One region of the Blautia sp. LMAG:89 genome, then DNA from elsewhere that is predicted to be linked to it. Evidence: riboswitches for the same ligand, from Rfam matches in the RefSeq annotation. Region 1 holds a riboswitch; each other region holds the start of a gene.
The links. A riboswitch is a leader RNA that binds a small molecule or an ion and turns the genes downstream of it on or off. The one in region 1 is predicted to bind cobalamin.
Positions count from the first base shown of each region.

Region 2: it holds a riboswitch for cobalamin, as region 1 does, so the genes downstream of both, CCC70_RS05475 (sirohydrochlorin cobaltochelatase) here and nikB (nickel ABC transporter permease) in region 1, are expected to answer to the same signal.
Region 3: it holds a riboswitch for cobalamin, as region 1 does, so the genes downstream of both, CCC70_RS05410 (cysteine-rich small domain-containing protein) here and nikB (nickel ABC transporter permease) in region 1, are expected to answer to the same signal.

Region 1 is NZ_NANC01000012.1:208,822-213,268, reverse strand. Features, by position in the region: gene CCC70_RS14190 (M14 family metallopeptidase) at 1-874, shown strand, start outside; cobalamin riboswitch at 1,160-1,348, shown strand; gene nikB (nickel ABC transporter permease) at 1,532-2,470, shown strand; gene nikC (nickel transporter permease) at 2,471-3,301, shown strand; gene CCC70_RS14175 (ABC transporter substrate-binding protein) at 3,360-4,447, shown strand, end outside.
Region 2 is NZ_NANC01000004.1:306,891-311,337, forward strand. Features, by position in the region: gene CCC70_RS05465 (ABC transporter substrate-binding protein) at 1-360, opposite strand, end outside; gene CCC70_RS05470 (hypothetical protein) at 357-1,256, opposite strand; gene CCC70_RS05475 (sirohydrochlorin cobaltochelatase) at 1,378-2,670, opposite strand; cobalamin riboswitch at 2,833-3,007, opposite strand; gene CCC70_RS05480 (NAD(P)/FAD-dependent oxidoreductase) at 3,327-4,447, opposite strand, start outside.
Region 3 is NZ_NANC01000004.1:291,415-295,861, reverse strand. Features, by position in the region: gene CCC70_RS05420 (N-acetylmuramoyl-L-alanine amidase family protein) at 1-297, shown strand, start outside; gene CCC70_RS05415 (C40 family peptidase) at 581-2,059, shown strand; cobalamin riboswitch at 2,291-2,460, shown strand; gene CCC70_RS05410 (cysteine-rich small domain-containing protein) at 2,728-3,015, shown strand; gene CCC70_RS05405 (phosphatase) at 3,122-3,838, opposite strand; gene CCC70_RS05400 (glycyl radical protein) at 4,193-4,447, shown strand, end outside.

The sequences.
Region 1 (4,447 bases):
GGCAACTGTGATATGCGGAGTGAAAGACGGACCGACGATACTGATCACAGCAGGAATACACAGTGCGGAGTATGTAGGAATCCAGGCGGCAATGGAACTTGCAAAAGAATTTCAACCGGAAGAACTGAAGGGAAATGTGATCATCGTTCCACTGGTCAATGTCAGCGGCTTTGAGCATCGCACCATGAGTCTGGTCTATGAGGATGGCAAGAACCTGAACCGCGTTTTTCCCGGAGATCCTGAGGGAACAGCTGCAGATCGTATTGCCTATACTATAGTGACGAAACTTTTTTCTATAGCAGATTATTATATCGACCTACATAGTGGAGATGGGTTCGAACAGCTTCATCCCTATGTTTATTATGTAGGGGTTGTAGATGAAAAGACAGCAGAGAAGTCATTACATATGGCACGGCATATCGGCGTAAAATATGTAGTCCGTTCCACAACTGCCACAGGTGGCGCCTACAATTATGCTTCTTCTCTTGGAATTCCAAGTATTCTTATCGAAAGAGGCGGACACAGCTACTGGACCTGGGAGGAAGTAGAACAGGATAAAAGAGACGTCCGTCACCTTGTTTTTCATCTCCAGGGAAAGGCGTGTCATGGTCTGAAGCATTACCGTCAGATGCTTCTTGAAAATGTAGTCTATGAATATGCGCCGTATACAGGATGCTGGTATCCATCCAAGAAGCCTGGAGAGTACTTCTTTAAGGGAGAAGAATTAGGTGAACTGAGAGATTACTATGGAAATTTACTTTACACATCTATTGCAACTGAAAACGGAGTCGTACTTTATCAAACAGCCAGTCTGAACATTATTGAAGACGGACCAATGATCGCATATGCAGCGATCACGGAGACTCTGACCTGATAGTAAACAACCTTTTCAGAACGCTTCTGTCTGAAATCATATTGAAACAGTAAGAAAACCGGGTTTTACCATTTGCTATTCTATTTGTAAAAACAGCGAGGTAAAATCCGTGTTTTTTTTAGCAGATCAGATAAATCCAATTGTCATATCCCCCATGGGGGATATATACAATTCAAGCATCTTTAACAAAATTTATGAGTTTTCTAAAAATATAACATTTTTCCATAGACATAAACTATAGTTTTATCATATAATGTTGCAGTAATTTAACAGCATTTGCTGATTTTCACATCAGCCGTTGTAAGTTCTGAGAGGATTAATAGGGAAACCGGTGTAAATCCGGTACGATCCCGTCACTGTAAGGGGGAATCCTCAGACAAAGTACCACTGGTCGAGTGCGTGAGAAATAGACCGGGAAGGTGTTTGAGGGTAAGGATCCTAAGTCAGGAGACCTGCTTGCAATTGTTTTAAAATGATTCTTACGGAAGATAGGAAGCATATTTATTTTGTGTGCCCGTATTTCGTCACGGGCTTTTTTCGTGCAAATTTCTAAAATTCCATGCATGTTCTGCATATTAAGAATCCAATAGTTTCTTTTATCTAACTCAATTAAAACGGCAATGTTAAAATCGCATCAAATGAGGAAAGGAGTAAAACGTGACAAAGAAACAAGTAGGAAAAAGATTTCTCCAAATCATCATTGTATTATTTGGAATCAGCTTTTTCACATTTGGACTGACCTACCTGTCACCTGGTGATCCTGCGGAGATCATGCTGACAGAGTGTGGTAATCTTCCTACACCAGAGCTTCTGGAACAGACAAGACATGAGCTTGGCCTTGATCAGCCATTTCTCGTGCAGTATGGTTCCTGGCTGAAGGGTGTTGTTACAGGAGATATGGGACAGTCCTATTCTTTCAAAATGCCGGTAACAGATAAACTGGTATCCTGTTTCTGGCCGACGCTGAGGATGTCGTTGCTGGCACTTCTGATGATGGTCATTATTTCCATACCGCTTGGAATCTTGGCCGCTGTATATCAGAACAAATTCCCGGATTATTTTGTGAGAGGAATTACCTTTGTGGGAGTATCTGTTCCAAGCTTCTGGCTGGGCCTGATCCTTCTCAGCATCTTTGGTGTTCAGCTTCGCTGGATCAATGTTGCCGGGGGCAGTACGGATTTTAAATCCATGATCCTCCCGGCGCTGACTCTTGCACTTGCTATGTCTGCAAAATATACCAGACAGGTAAGAAGTGCAGTACTGGAGGAACTTCACCAGGATTATGTCACAGGTGCAAGAATGCGTGGAATTAAGGAAAGCGTCATTCTCTGGAAACACGTTCTTCCTAATGTTATGCTTCCGCTGGTAACGCTGCTGGGGCTTTCCCTTGGAAGTCTTCTGGGAGGTACTGCAGTTGTAGAGATCATTTACAACTGGCCTGGAATGGGAAATATGGCAGTAAAGGCGATTTCCTGTCGTGACTATCCTCTTGTACAGGGCTATGTACTCTGGATCGCGATCCTGTACATGTGCATCAACCTGCTTGTGGATCTGTCCTATACTTATCTCGATCCAAGACTTAAGGAGGATAGATAATTGAAAAAGGTATTACGAACATTCAAAGAAAATAAACAGTTCACTCTTTTCTTCATTCTGGGTCTCGTAGTGATCGGAATTGCGATCTTTGCGCCGCAGCTCTCACCATATGATCCACTGGATGCAGTTATGACCGAATCACTGCAGGAGCCAAGCTCCGCTCATCCGTTCGGAACGGATAAGCTTGGACGAGATCTTCTTTCCCGTGTTATCTTCGGAACAAGAACCTCTCTGATCATGACCTTATGTCTGGTTGCGGTGATCTTTGTCATCGGTACATTTTTAGGAGTTATTGCCGGATATTTCGGCGGCGTTGTGGATGCAGTGATCATGCGTATCGCAGATATGATGATTTCCTTCCCTGGGCTTGTACTGGCCATTGCCATTGCCGGTATGCTTGGACCAAACCTGGTCAATGCCGTTATCTCCATTGCGGCTGTAAGTTGGACAAAATATGCCCGTCTTGCACGAAGTATGGTCTTGAAAGTCAAGAAGAGTCTTTACATAGAGGCAGCTATAGTAAACGGAACAAAGACCTGGAAAATTCTTCTTGTACACATTCTTCCCAACATGGTAACCCAGATGGTGGTAACTGCGGCAGCAGATATCGGAACTATGATGCTGGAGCTGGCTTCCCTTTCATTCCTGGGATTTGGTGCAACTGCGCCGACACCGGAGTGGGGACTAATGCTGAATGAAGGAAGAACCTACATGGCAAAGGCGCCATGGCTTATGATCTACCCTGGTATCGCTATCGTGATCTGTGTTGTTGTTTTCAACATGCTTGGAGACAGCATCCGTGATGTACTGGATCCGCGCCAGGATCAATAAAACAACTCTGTAACAAACCAACACCATATAATCAGTATATTATCTTTAGGAGGATGAAATGAGAAATAATGTAGTTAAAAAAGTGCTGGCTGCTACACTTGCATGTATGATGACCCTTTCAATGGCAACAGTGGCTCAGGCAAAAGGTGACAAAAAAAGTGATAAGGAAATCACCATCGGAGTAACAAGCTTTGCAGATACACTGGAGCCGACAGAGCAGTATTTCAGCTGGGTTGTATCCCGTTATGCGATCGGCGAGTGCCTCACAAAATTCGATGAGAACGGTGAGATCGTTCCATGCCTTGCAGAAGAGTGGGAGAACAGCGAAGACGGAAAGACATGGACCTTCAAGATCCGTGAGGGTGTAAAATTCTCCAACGGTGACGATATGACACCGGAGATGGTAAAAGCCTCCATCGAGCGTACCGCTGAAAAAAGTGACCGTGTTCCGGAATTCTTTGATCTTGACAGCATCGAGGTTGACGGACAGAACCTGATCTTCCACCTGAACAGAGCAAATGCAAACATGGCCGGATGCCTTGCAGACCCGCTGTTTCTGATCGTAGATACAAATGTAGATGATTCTACATTTGCCATGGAAGGACCAATCTGTACAGGACCTTACGCAGTAGAGTCCTTCAGCCCGACGGATTCCTGTATCGTAGTAAAAAATGAGAACTACTGGGATGGAGAAGTTCCCCTTGATAAAGTTACACTGAAATGTGTGGATGACCAGACAACACGTTCCATGGCTCTTCAGACAGGTGAGATCGATATCGCTTACAACCTGAAAACAGAGAACCTGGTTGAGTTTGAGGGAAATGACAATTACGACATCCAGGAGCTTCAGTCTCTTCGTTCCACCTATGCATTCATGAACCAGAATGAGGATCATGCACTCAGCGATAAGGCTCTTCGCCAGGCACTTCTTCGTGGCCTTGACAAGGAAACATACTGCAACACTCTTCTTGAGGGGGGTGCAACAGCTGGTAAAGCACCGGTTCCTCCAACACTTGACTTTGGATTCGATGATCTGAAGGATGAGAATTCCTATGATCCGGACAGCGCAAAGAAGATCCTTGATGAGGCCGGATACAAAGATGTTGACGGTGACGGATTTGTAGAAACTCCTGACGGAGATCCTCT
Region 2 (4,447 bases), on a different contig from region 1:
AAGCTTGATGCTGTCAATCCCGTCGATAGCGCGGAAAAGATCCATGGCCGAGGTTGCTACCAGATAGATATTGTTTATGGGCTGCTGCAGAACCGCAATGTCAGGATTCAGCCCCTCCGGTGCTTTCTTGCCTTCGGGAACTACAAGAAACTGTCCTTCCTGATCAATGGTGAGCAGCGCATAGCCATCGTTGTAGTAATCCACATTAAATTCCTTTGCGTAGGAAAGCTCCATACTGTGGTCAAAGGTAAGGCCTGGAATATCCGCAGGCTTATGTTCTGTCTCTGCTGCCTGCACTGCAAAAGCACATCCCAGGATCAGGGTCAGCGTCAGAAATATGTATGAAATTATTTTTTTCATTTTTCTTCCTTTTTCATGCTTGAAGAATCAAAATTCAGGGTATACTCAATCTCGTGAGGAGTACTCATGGCTACAGTATCTGCAGTCACTTCCATTTCTGCGTCAAAGACTGTGACCGGGATCTCAAATGTGGAGTTTCCGTCTTTGTTCACCGGCTCATATTTTTCGCCGTCCACGATCATGTAATCATAATTCGGACTGCTCCAGATGATGGTTGCCGTAGCTTCTTTGTCCTTGATTTCTACTTTAGCTGGAGATTCTACAGATGCTCTTCCTGTTCCGCCTGTAAGGGTTACATCCGTCTCATAGGTTCCGTCCTCCAGCTTCAGCTCTTCCGTTTTTTTCCCTTCGGATTTTTTGTCGTCAGAGGTTTTTACAGGATCCTTTACGCTGACTTTATGGTCGTACCATTTGCCTTTTTCTCCCAGGATCGCCACGTTAAATTCCTCACCAATGGCCGGTACCGGGATATCAAATCCGTAAACTTCTTCTGTATAACCATCGCTGTACTTCACTGTATCTGTGGTCGGCTCAATGATCTCTGCTCCGTCCTTCTGGGCATCCTCGGCAGTTCCCGCAAACAGGTTAACGATCTTCTTGGAAACCAGACTTACGTGGATGGTCATTTTACCATCTTTGACCGTGAGCTCTCCTTTTTTGTCATTGGCCTCATTTACATGAAACATGCTACTGTCTGTCTCAAACTCTGCTGTATAAACGCCATCTTCCAGGGTATCTGCTTTGGCTGCATCTGTATCCTTTTCTTCGGAAGCTTCTGCTTCCTCACCGGACTCTGTTTTTGTTTCATCTGTTTTTGCCATCGCAGGCACAGAGCCCAGCACCAGGACTGATGCACTTGCCATTGCAAGAATTAAGTTTACATAGCGTTTTTTCATGATAATCTTCTCCCTTCCATAGATACAGCAATCTGCCCGGAAAACAGTCTTCCTGATCTTTCCGGGCAGTTACATTGATTTCTTATAGGTATCTGAACTCACTCAGATATTTTTATATTTATTATTCTGCGGACTCCTCAGCAGAATCAGCCTCTGTATCTGCTGCTGCATCAGAATCTGCGGACTCCTCAGTGCTTCCCAGAGAATCGATGGCTGCCTTTGTATGCTCTACATAAAGCTTCTCAACTGCTTCGATTCTTCCAAGACCCTCGATCTGGCAGTCAACCTTATCGAAGTTTCCGGATGCTACAAACTGGCTCTTCCAGGAATCCTCATCATCACCGGCCATATCGTTATTTGCATGGTCTCCGGCAACAACCATCAGCGGACGAAGAACAACGTTCTTGTATCCTGCTTCTTTTACTTTCTCGATAACCTTGTCGCAGGCTGTATCTTCCGGCTTACCTTCTACAGTACCGATGAATGCGTTCTTCAATCCAAGATTTTCCATCTGTGTCTGCATCTGATCGTATGTAATATTAGCTGTATGGGATGTTCCATGTCCCATGAATACGAATGCTGTGCCAGCCTCAGCTGCTGCATCCATGCTGTCAAATCCGGCCTCTTTGCAAGCCGTATCTGTGATCGCCTGAGCAACGGCTTTCTTGTCATCATTGATCACAGTTGCATCGTCTCCAACCTCACCGAGCATTGGCTCTGCGATAGCTACAGACTCGAATTTATCTTTATAGCCATTGATCGCTTCTGTCATCTCATCGTACTCAGCACCATGCATCAGATGGGTAGGCTGTACAACCAGATTCTTAACACCATTCTCTACTGCACGGTCAAGAGCCTGCTGCATGTTATCGATCACTTCATCATCTCTTGCCTCTACATGGTTGATGATGATCTGTGCTGTAAATGCTCTTCTTACAGACCAGTCCGGATAAGCTTCTGCAAGAGCATCCTCGATTCCCTTGACATCCTCTGCACGGCTGTCATTGAAGGAAGTACCAAAGCTTACAACAAGAAGTTCATTCTCACCGATCTCATCCTGGTTACGCGGATCGTCCTTGGAAGCATCTCCTGTGTCACGTCCGAAATAATCCGGATCTGCATTCTCACCCTCTACCAGCTCTTTCTGAGCATCTGTCAGAGCATCCCATGCTTCTTTGGCTGCCTTGCAGTCCTCATCTGTTGTGTCGTTTCTTTCCTGTACATAGATCTTGTCGATCAGAGCTGCTACATTATCTGCTGCTTCCTGATCTGCATCAGAAGCCTCTGTGGTATCAGCTGCCTCAGCGTTCTCTTCTGTAGCAGAATCCTCTGCTGCCATTGCTGTTGTAGCTGCCCCCATAGAGCATGTCATGGAAACTGCGAGCATCAGAGCTAACATTGTTTTTCTTTTCATTTCTTATTGTCCTCTTTTCATGTATTTCCAGAATACTGATATGTACAAAAAAACAGCAGCTCTCTGCGGCCGCCTGCTCACACATGATTCTCTGCGCAATACAAATACATAAAAAGAAGTTCTGTATTGTTATGGAGAATACCGATTCGTAAACCGCGAATCCCTGGATCTCACAATAAGGCAGTTCTCCTGACTTGGTTCCACGCTGCTTTCCCTTCCCGGTCTCCCAGTGGTTATAAAAGCAGCTCCCCTTTCACAGTGACGGTATCGTTCCGGATTCTCACCGGATTCTCTTTTGCACATCCGACTGGATGCAACCTTATCATTATAACATTTGCACATATTTTCTTTTATCTGGTTATCTAACTTTTACCACAAACTCACATATTTGTCAAGATTGATGTCAGACGATTCACGGTTTTCTGTGATCTTCGCTCACAAAAAACACCTCGCGAAATATTACCAGTGAACAGTAACCGGTTTTCTCCCTGTATCTGTCAGTTATTATCAGAATATTTTCTCCAATATTCATGCACATCCTGCATAAAAAACAGCCCCTTTCTGTCATCACTCTGATATCAGAAAAGGACTGTCTTACACTGGATATTCGCAATCCGCTTTGCTACTTGCTCATAACAGATAAACTGCTTTGCAGTTTATCTGTTAAAATACTCCTGCTCCAGGTATCTGGCTACGTAGATTCCGCTGGCAGATGCATGGGAAAGAGAGTGTGTCACACCGCTGCAGTCTCCGATAACAAAGAGACCCTTGTGGCAGGTTTCCAGATTTTCGTCGATCTCAACCTCCATGTTGTAGAATTTAACCTCCACGCCGTAAAGCAAAGTATCGTCATCCGCTGTTCCCGGTGCGATCTTGTCCAGGGCATAGATCATCTCGATGATGCCATCCAGGATACGTTTCGGCATAACAAGGCTTAAATCTCCCGGTGTCGCAGAAAGTGTAGGTGTTACGAAACTTTCCTCAATACGGGCTTTTGTGCTTCGTCTTCCGCGAATCAGATCTCCAAACCGCTGTACCATAACACCACCGCCAAGCATATTGGAAAGTCTTGCAATGCTCTCACCGTATCCGTTGCTGTCATGGAACGGCTCTGAGAAATGCTTGGATACCAGAAGGGCAAAGTTTGTATTGTTGGTATGCTTTGCCGGATCTTCGTAGCTGTGACCGTTTACTGTGATAATACCGTTGGTATTTTCATTCACGACAACACCTCGCGGGTTCATGCAGAAGGTACGAACCATATCCTCAAACTTCTCAGTTCTGTAAACGATCTTGCTCTCATAAAGCTCATCTGTCAGACGGCTGAAAACCTCCGCCGGAAGCTCCACACGGACTCCAATGTCCACACGGTTGGAAAGAGTCGGGATCTTAAGCTCTGTACATACCGTCTCCATCCATTTACTTCCGCTTCGTCCTGCGGAGATGATACAGTAAGTTCCCTCGTAACGCTCATCTCCTACAAAAACTGCATAACCGTCTTCAGTTTTTTCTACTTTGTCAACAGATGCGTCAAAATAGAAGTCCACATGGTCTTTCATTTTTTCATAGAGGTTCTGAAGTACCACATAGTTGATATCTGTTCCCAGATGGCGGACTGATGCATCCAGAAGATGCAGGCCGTTCTGAAGGCAGAGCTTACGAATCTCGCTGTTTGTGGTAGAATAAAGTTTGGTTCCCTCACCGCCATGCATCAGGTTCAGTTTATCTACATATTCCATCAGCTCTGTGGCTGTATCCTTGCCGATATGCTGGTACA
Region 3 (4,447 bases), on a different contig from region 1:
TGGATCGTTCTCGGACAGTGTTCCGATAAGAGTGTTGTGATCCTCCACTGTACACCGAATGCCGGCGTACAGATTTCCGGAACACCGACACCAAGCGGAACTTACGGAAGCCAGGCGATCAAGCTGGCAGAAACTTATATGTCTAGGTATCCTGGAGCCAGCAAATATGACTATCATGAATCCAGTGGTAACTATATCCGAAACGGTGCATACTTCAGATGGAACAGAAGCACTCTTTCCGATCCCAACGGATATCTGAACAAGACAGCCAATCAGATCCTTGCAGATCTGTTCTGATCAGGATGTGCTGAAAGAAATTTGTATGTAACAAATAGCAATAAGAAACGTGAGAGGAGAACCTGAGATAACCCGGGTTCTCCTTTTTTAATGTCAAAATCATTAATAAATGTTACAAAGTTTTAAACTAATTAATAGAAAATCCTTGCAATCCAAATAACACTGTGTTAATATATAAAAAGATTGAAACAAGATATTGCAAAAGTATTACAAAGAAAACCAACGAAGCGGATGGTCAGATCCGCTGTATTAAATTAGAATCAGATTGCGAGGGTGAACAGTCATGAAGAAAAGGATATTATGTCTGACACTGGCGCTCATCATCAGCGGAGCACAGGTAGTCAGCGTAAGCGCAACAAGAGAAGATGAGGCAGCACTTCAGCAGGAGATGGATGCGACCAACGAACAGCTGAATGCGACTTATTCCAGATTGGATGAGCTTTCCTCACAGAAGTCACAGATTGAAGGCGAGATTTCAACTCTTGATGCCAATCTTGTAAACGTGATGGTTTCGATCCAGACACTGGAGGGAGATATCTCCAATAAGGAAGCCGACATTGCATCTACACAGACCAACCTTGAGAAGGCCAAAAATGCCAAGCAGAAACAGTATGAGGCAATGAAGAAACGTATCCAGTATCTCTATGAGAAGGGTGGAGACGATGCATGGTTCCAGATGATGCTGAATGCAGAGAACCTGTCTGACCTTCTTACAAGAGCAGAGTACACACAGAAGACTTATGAGCAGGACCGTAAGAGTCTTGAAAAATATTCCAATACGATCCAGCAGGTGGCAAACCTGGAGGCACAGTACACACAGGAGAAGGCAGAGCTGGAGGGAATGAAGCAGGAATATGAGGCAGAGTCCCAGAACCTGCAGGCACAGCTGGATGAGAAGCGTGCCACATCCGCAGATTATGATAATGAGATCGCCTACGCACAGCAGCAGGCTACAGATTATGCCAACCTTCTTGCAGAGCAGACTGCAGAGCTTCAGAGATTAGAGGCTGAGCGTATTGCAGCAGAGGAAGAGGCAAGACGTCAGGCCGAGGCTGAAGCAGCAGCGAGAGCACAGGCTGAGGCAGAAGAGGAAGCAAGACGCCAGGCAGAGCAGGAAGCACAGCAGGATGAGGCGGACGAGAGCGAAGACGTACAGTACGATGAGGACGGCGACGTGATCGAGAATGCAGATGAGGATACTGCAGAAGATGACACCGAGGATGTGGATGAAGATGCAGACAATGGTGAGAATGATGATGCGTCCGAGGATACTGAGAATACAGAGGATAATGCAGACGCAGATTACGATAACAGCACAGACGCATCTGAAGAAAGTGCAGAGGACACATCTAATGCAGAGGACACATCTAATGCAGAGGACACATCCTCAGCCAGTGACAGTTCTTCTTACAGCAGTGGTTCCGGATCTTCTGTTGTGAATTATGCTACACAGTTTGTGGGGAATCCTTACGTATGGGGCGGAACAAGCCTTACCAATGGTGCAGACTGCTCCGGATTTGTACAGAGTGTCTATGCGAACTTCGGAGTCAGCCTTCCGAGAACCTCCTATGAGCAGCAGAATGCAGGTACAGAAGTATCCTACGCAGATGCACAGCCGGGAGATCTGATCTGCTATGGCGGACACGTGGCTATTTACATGGGTAATGGCCAGATCGTTCATGCATCGAACTCTCAGGACGGGATCAAGATCAGCAATGATGCTACATACAGAACAATTGTATCTGTAAGACGTCTTGTATAATAAGAACGTACAACAGAAAATAAAAATACAGCAGCCCGACAGCAGTTTGTCGGGCTGTTTTTGACGTCGGAAAAAATATTGAAAACCCATGGAACGGAGTGAACAGCAACAAAATATGCTCAAAAATGTATAAATATTGAAAACAGTATTGACATATAATTAACAGGATGTTATTATAATGTCAGTATAATTCCATATTGAACATAGCAAGTGCTGAGGATAGCTGACAGTTATATATTGATTATCAGAAGTCCACAGAAAAGGGAATCAGGTGTGAAACCTGAGCGATCCGGTCACTGTAACGGAGGAGCGAATCTCATAGTCCATTGTACGTATGTATGAGAAGGAGAGAGGAGTCATGATCCCGGAGCCAGGAAACCTGCTTGTTATGGCGAGGTTAAACTTCCGTGTAAAGTGTAACAACCATTTCAGGGACTCCGCACCCCTGGGACGTTGTCTACTTTTTTACGAGAGTAGGCATTTTTTTATGGAATGCGCCTGTTCATATGAATTATACATGATTAAATGGCAGGCGATACTACTCCGGATACATTCGTTCCCTCCGCGCACTCATGAACGGATTATATTTCTACCCCGGGGTGGCATCGCTACCTCTTTTTTATAGGAAAAAGTTATGTGTGGTTATGTCAGGAGAGGAGAAAAGAGCCATGGAGAAACCATACTGGGAAGGCAAAGAATACTCTTACTTCAGCCACAAAAACTGTGAATATTTTCCGTGCCATAAAGGAGCAGATCCGGAGAACTTCAATTGTCTGTTCTGCTATTGTCCTTTATATGCACTGGGAGATAAATGTGGTGGTAATTTCCGCTTTACGGAAAGCGGGATCAAAGACTGCACCGAATGCAAGCTTCCTCACAGAAAAGAAAATTTTGGATATGTTACAGGTAAATATAGCGAGCTTGCGGAAATTGTACGAAAGCAGCGGGAAAAATAAAAAACAGGCCAGTTCAGATACAGGAAAATGTATATTCCTGTGTTTGAACTGGCCTGTTTTGTTTTAGGGGACAATATCTGTTATCTGTCGGAAAAGATACAGAAGATCATTCTCTGGTTTGGAGAAAAACCTTGAGTCTGGGAATCTGGTTGTTGAGGATCAGCTGTTCCGGAAACATGGCCTGATGAACAAACTCAGCAGCACAGGTAAAATCTCCGATATGCTCCGGGCCATGGCTGTCACTGGAAAGAAGCAGCGGCAGATCATATTTGCGGCAGCATCGAAGGATCTCGAAACAGTTTTCTCTTGTGTCGCCACGATAGCCATAAGGTGCAAGAGAAGCTTCGTTGATCTCAAAGATCGTGCCGGTTTCCCTGGCAGCCCTTGCAAGCGCATCATAATTAACCGGGTAATGAGTGTTATCACTATGTCCGAGGATCTTTACACAGGGGTTTTTCATTACATTGATAAAAGCTTCTGTGTTTTCGGCTCTGGTACCGCAACGGTAATTCCAGGCATGCATGCTGGCAATGGCGTAATCAAGTTTGCATAATAATTCTTGATCTAAATCTACCGTTCCGCTGCGGTCAAGGATATTCAGTTCAATTCCGTAGAGTAATTCTACACCGAAATGTTTTTTGGGAGAATAGGTAAGGCTGCGGAAATAGGAGGAAGTTCCGGCTGCCAGAGTGCCGGGACCGTGATCAGTGATCCCGAGAAGCCGGAGACCTTTCTCGGCAGCTGCGCGTGCCATGTTGGTGATGGTACATTCCGTGCCGTGACCACTGGCGATGGAGTGGGTATGCATATCAGAAAGATACATAAAAATACACCTCTTTTACTGTTTGAGAACATGTGACAGAGCGGAATACGAATGTCCGCTTTGCATAAATTTTTTCTGAAAAACAAAGGAATTCCTATATAAATCCAAGTATGGCAGAGCAGAAAAACAAAGTCAATAGAGAAAAACATAAAAATACAAAAAACAAATAAAATCAACAGGGCGCAACCGATAAAAACCACAAAAACAGCTAGAAACACATGTTGGATTTCGTTGACATCGAAGTAGGGGTAAGGTATAATAAAACTACATGAGCACATAGCCGGACAGGAGCGGTTCTGGAAGCGTAGAGGCAGACAGATCACCAGAAACAACCGGTTATGAGAAAGGAGAATCATGGAGAAATTTCATATAGCAGATGTTCCGAAAACAGACAGGATCACACATCTTGTAGATAATCTTTATGCAAAGATGCCGGTGATCGAATCTGCCAGAGCAAAACTGATCACAGAGTCTTACAAAGCAACAGAAGACGAGCCGATCATCACCCGCAGAGCCAAGGCATTTGCCCACATCCTGCACAACATTCCGATCATCATCCGTGATGAGGAGCTGATCGTTGGAAGCAGCACTTTGGCGCCGAGAGGCTGT